2 regions of the Kitasatospora sp. NBC_01300 genome follow, and region 1 is predicted to be linked to the other one. Evidence: riboswitches for the same ligand, from Rfam matches in the RefSeq annotation. Region 1 holds a riboswitch; the other holds the start of a gene.

What was found. A riboswitch is a leader RNA that binds a small molecule or an ion and turns the genes downstream of it on or off. The one in region 1 is predicted to bind cobalamin.
Region 2: linked by a shared signal. The riboswitch ahead of OG556_RS36820 (CoA-acylating methylmalonate-semialdehyde dehydrogenase) and the one ahead of OG556_RS24780 (cobalamin biosynthesis protein) in region 1 are both predicted to bind cobalamin.

What each region holds. Positions count from the first base shown of each region.
Region 1 is NZ_CP108408.1:5,578,499-5,580,691, reverse strand. Features, by position in the region: gene OG556_RS24785 (alpha/beta hydrolase family protein) at 1-527, opposite strand, end outside; cobalamin riboswitch at 812-944, shown strand; gene OG556_RS24780 (cobalamin biosynthesis protein) at 1,052-2,020, shown strand; gene OG556_RS24775 (cobyric acid synthase) at 2,017-2,193, shown strand, end outside.
Region 2 is NZ_CP108409.1:722,511-724,703, reverse strand. Features, by position in the region: gene OG556_RS36830 (M48 family metalloprotease) at 1-75, opposite strand, end outside; gene OG556_RS36825 (BlaI/MecI/CopY family transcriptional regulator) at 66-506, opposite strand; cobalamin riboswitch at 757-948, shown strand; gene OG556_RS36820 (CoA-acylating methylmalonate-semialdehyde dehydrogenase) at 1,164-2,193, shown strand, end outside.

The sequences.
Region 1 (2,193 bases):
AGGCGGTCGAGGACGGGGAGGACCGGGAGGGTCTGCTGCCGGTCGGCGCCGGGGCCGTGGACGAGGATCACCCAGGTGCCGCGTTTGCCGGCGAGGCGCCAGGCGGGGAGGGCGCCGAGTTCGCCGTCGGCGGCGGTGTCGGTGAAGGGGAGGCCGAGCGCCTCGGTGGGGTCGCCGAGGTGGACGCGGGGGGTGAAGCGGACCTCGGTGCCGGGGGTGAGGGTGCCCCGGTCGGCGCGGACGAGGCGGCGGGTGACGCCGTGCTCGTCGCTGTGCAGGACGTCCTCGACGACGGCGTGGCCGTGGTCGTCCCATTCCACGGCCCAGCGGCCGGGGCGCAGGCTCTCGGGGCGGCGGTTGAAGGTGATCCGGCCCGCGGCCAGGCTCCGCACCAGGACGGGGCCGGACTCCCGGGCGGCGCTCGCCGGGTGGACCAGCCGTTCGGAGGCCCGACGGCCGATCACCAGGACGGCGGCCCCGGCGCCGACGACGGCGGCCGCCACGACGGCCGCGGTTCCCCAACGCATATCGCTCCCCGCTCTGCTGGTCTTGGACCGGACGGTGTCCGGGCGGTGTTCGGACGGTGTTCGGGCACCAGTTCACCGGGGGGCCGCGCGGGCGGCCACCGGGCTGGGCCGTCCGGGGCACGGCGGGGCGCCGGGCGGGGCGGGCGACAGGCGGGCGGTCCTCTGGCGGGGTGGGCGGATCGGAGGTGGCGACGGGGCTCCGAGGTGTGACCAACCCCTCCGTGACCTCGGTTGACTCCCGGTTCGGCCGCGTGATGGGATCCTGGGGCCAAACGGAGGCATGCAGAGGAAGCCGGTGCGAGTCCGGCGCGGTCCCGCCACTGTCACCGGGGAGCACGCTCGGAACATCGCCACGGCGGGCCGTCAGAAGCCGCTGGAAGGCCCGGGGGTGCGTCCGACCCGGAAGCCAGGAGACTCTCGCCCCCGGTACGTCGATCCAGGGCGCGGACCCTGAGTGAGGACACGCACGCGATGCAGGCTGCCCCGCCCCGCCGGACCCCACGCGGCCTTCCGCCGAACCCGCCGTGCGCCCGCTGACCCGCGCCGCCGCGTTCGCGCTCGGCGCCGTCGCGGGCTTCGCCGCGGACGCCCGCTTCGCCGACCCCCGGCGCGGCCACCCGGTGGCCGTCTTCGGCAGTGCGGCGACCCGGCTGGAGCGGCGGGTGTGGCAGGACGACCGGGTGGCCGGCGCCGGGTACACGGCACTGTGCGTGGGCGCGGTCGCGGCCGGCGCGGTGGCCCTGGACCGTACGGTGGGCCGGCGTCCGCTGGGCCGGGCCGCACTGGCGGCCGCCGCGACCTGGACGGTGCTGGGCGGCACCTCGCTGACCCGGGAGGCGCGCACCATCGGCCGGTCGCTGGCCACCGGCGACCTGACGGCCGCGCGGGAGCGGCTGCCGCACCTGTGCGGGCGGGACCCGAGCGCGCTGGACGGGCCTCAGATCGCCCGCGCGGTGGTCGAGTCGGTGGCCGAGAACACGGCGGACGCCGTGGTGAACGCGCTGGTCTGGGGCACCCTGGCGGGCACCCCGGGGCTGCTGGCGTTCCGCGCGGTGAACACGCTGGACGCGATGGTCGGCCACCGCTCGCCGCGGTACGCCCGGTTCGGCTGGGCCTCGGCCCGGCTGGACGACGTGGCGGGCTGGCCGGGCGCCCGACTGACGGCACTGCTCACGGTGGCCGCCGCGCCGCAGCCGAAAACGGCCTGGCGGGTCTGGCGGCGGGACGGTTCGGCGCACCCGAGCCCGAACGCGGGCCAGGCGGAGGCGGCCTTCGCGGGCGCGGTGGGCGTCCGGCTGGGCGGAACCCTCCAGTACGGGGAGCGGGTGGAGCACCGGCCGGTGCTCGGCGCGGAGTTGCGGCCGGTGACGGTGGACGACATCGAGCGGGCCTGCGTGCTCTCCCGGCGGGTGGGCGCGCTGGCCCTGGGTACGACGGTCGCGGGGCACGTCGCGCTGCGCTTGCTGACGACACGGTGGAGGGGAAGGGCATGAGCAACGCACTGCTGGTCGCCGGGACGACCTCGGACGCGGGCAAGAGCGTGGTGACCGCGGGCATCTGCCGCTGGCTGGCCCGGCAGGGGGTGCGGGTCGCGCCGTTCAAGGCACAGAACATGTCGCTGAACTCCTTCGTCACCGCCGACGGCGCCGAGATCGGCCGGGCGCAG
Region 2 (2,193 bases), on a different replicon from region 1:
CAGGCGGCGTGCGGCGGGCGCCGCGGCCCAGGGGAGCAGCAGGGCCAGGGCGACGACCGCCAGGATCAGGCCCATGCGTCGTCCTCGCGCTCGGGCCTGCCGGAGTCCGCTGCGGTCGCGGTCGCGGCCCCGGCCTCGGTCTGGGCTTCGAGGAGCAGGCTGCGCAGGACGTCCTCGTCGTCCTCGGACAGGGAGGAGACGAACCGCTTCAGCACGAGGTCCCGCTGGGGTTCCTTCTCCAACTCCCGGCGCATGCGCCCGGCCGCCAGTCCGGCGGCGTCCTCCACCGGGGCGTAGGCGAAGGACCGCGCGGGGCGGCTGCGGACCAGGGTGCCCTTCTCGTGCAGGCGGGTGAGGATCGTCGCCACGGTGGTGCGGGCCAGCCCGTGGTCCAGCGCCTCCTTGACCTGCTGGGCGGTCAGCGGCTCGCCGGCCGCCCACAGCACCGCCAGCACGTCCGCGACCAGCTCCCCGTGCGGACGCCTGGCGTCCCGACCGTCCCTCACATCGTTCTCCCTGTCCCGACACTCCCGGCAGGCACACCCCCGGTGCCGACGGCGGTCGGCGGCCGAGGCCCGCCCGCGCCGGTATGGCGAAGATGGGCTCGACCTGTGTTGCTTAGGTGTGCCTCAGCTAACTTTACGGGCTCGTGGCGCCGCGCTGCCGGGTGCCTGATCGCGGGCACCGCCCGGTCGCGTGGTGCTCGGTGAGGCGGGAACCCGATGGCGCAACGCGCGTGCGGGCCTCTGGACTTACTAGGACGTCCAACTATATGGTCGAGGGCAGGTCCGCGGTGTCAGGGAAGCCGGTGTGAGTCCGGCACGGTCCCGCCACTGTGACCGGGGAGTTCGTCCTCGCAGACGAAGGCCACTGGCAGCCAGCCGGGAAGGCCTGGGGGCGTGCGGTGATCCGGGAGTCAGGATACCGGCCGCGGGTGTTCCGTGTTTTCCACGAGGATGGAGACGACACGCATGACTCCGGGCTGCTCCCGCTCCACTGCTGCTCCTGGTCGTCCCGTGCCCACGGCCGCCGGGGCGTCCACGCCCTGATGTTCCGTGCTGCCGCCGTACGCCCGTGCCGAGGGGCGCACCACCGTGTGCCCGCCGACGGGCGGCGGCCTCCGATCCTCCTCCTCTCCCCACCCTGTCGAGAGAAGGAACCCGATGGTCCGAGAACTGACCCACTTCGTCGCCGGCAAGCCCACCGCCGGCACCTCCGGTCGCTTCGGCGACGTGTACGACCCCAACACCGGCCGGGTGCAGGCCCGGGTGCCGCTGGCGAGCCGGGCCGAGGTCGAGGCGGTGATCGCCGACGCCGCGCAGGCCCAGCCCGCGTGGGCCGCGTGGAACCCGCAGCGGCGGGCCCGCGTCCTGCTGCGCTTCCTCCGACTCGTCGAGCAGGAGAAGGACGAGCTGGCCCGGCTGCTGTCCGCCGAGCACGGCAAGACCGTGGCCGATGCCCACGGCGACATCCAACGCGGCCTGGAGGTCGTGGAGTTCGCCGCCGGCATCCCGCACCTGCTGAAGGGCGAGTTCAGCGACAACGCGGGCACCGGCATCGACGTGTACTCGATGCGCCAGCCGCTCGGCGTGGTCGCCGGCATCACGCCGTTCAACTTCCCGGCGATGATCCCGCTCTGGAAGGCCGCACCCGCCCTGGCCTGCGGCAACGCCTTCGTCCTCAAGCCCTCGGAGCGCGACCCCTCGGTGCCGCTGCGCCTGGCCGAACTGTTCCTGGAGGCCGGGCTGCCGCCGGGCGTGCTGAACGTCGTCAACGGCGGCAAGGAGGCCGTGGACACCCTGCTGGAGGACCCGCGGGTGCAGGCGGTCGGGTTCGTCGGCTCCACGCCGATCGCCCAGTACGTCTACGCCACCGCCGCCGCGCACGGGAAGCGGGCGCAGTGCTTCGGCGGCGCCAAGAACCACCTGGTCGTGATGCCGGACGCCGACCTCGACCAGGCCGCGGACGCCCTGATCGGCGCCGGCTACGGCTCGGCCGGCGAGCGCTGCATGGCGATCTCGGTGGCCGTCCCGGTGGGGGAGGAGACCGCCGACGCCCTGGTGGCCAAACTGGTCGAGCGGATCGCCGCGTTGAAGGTCGGGCGCTCGGACGACCCGGCGGCGGACTTCGGCCCGCTGGTCGGCGCCGACGCGCTGGAGCGGGTCCGCGGCTACCTGGACCTCGGGGTCGAGG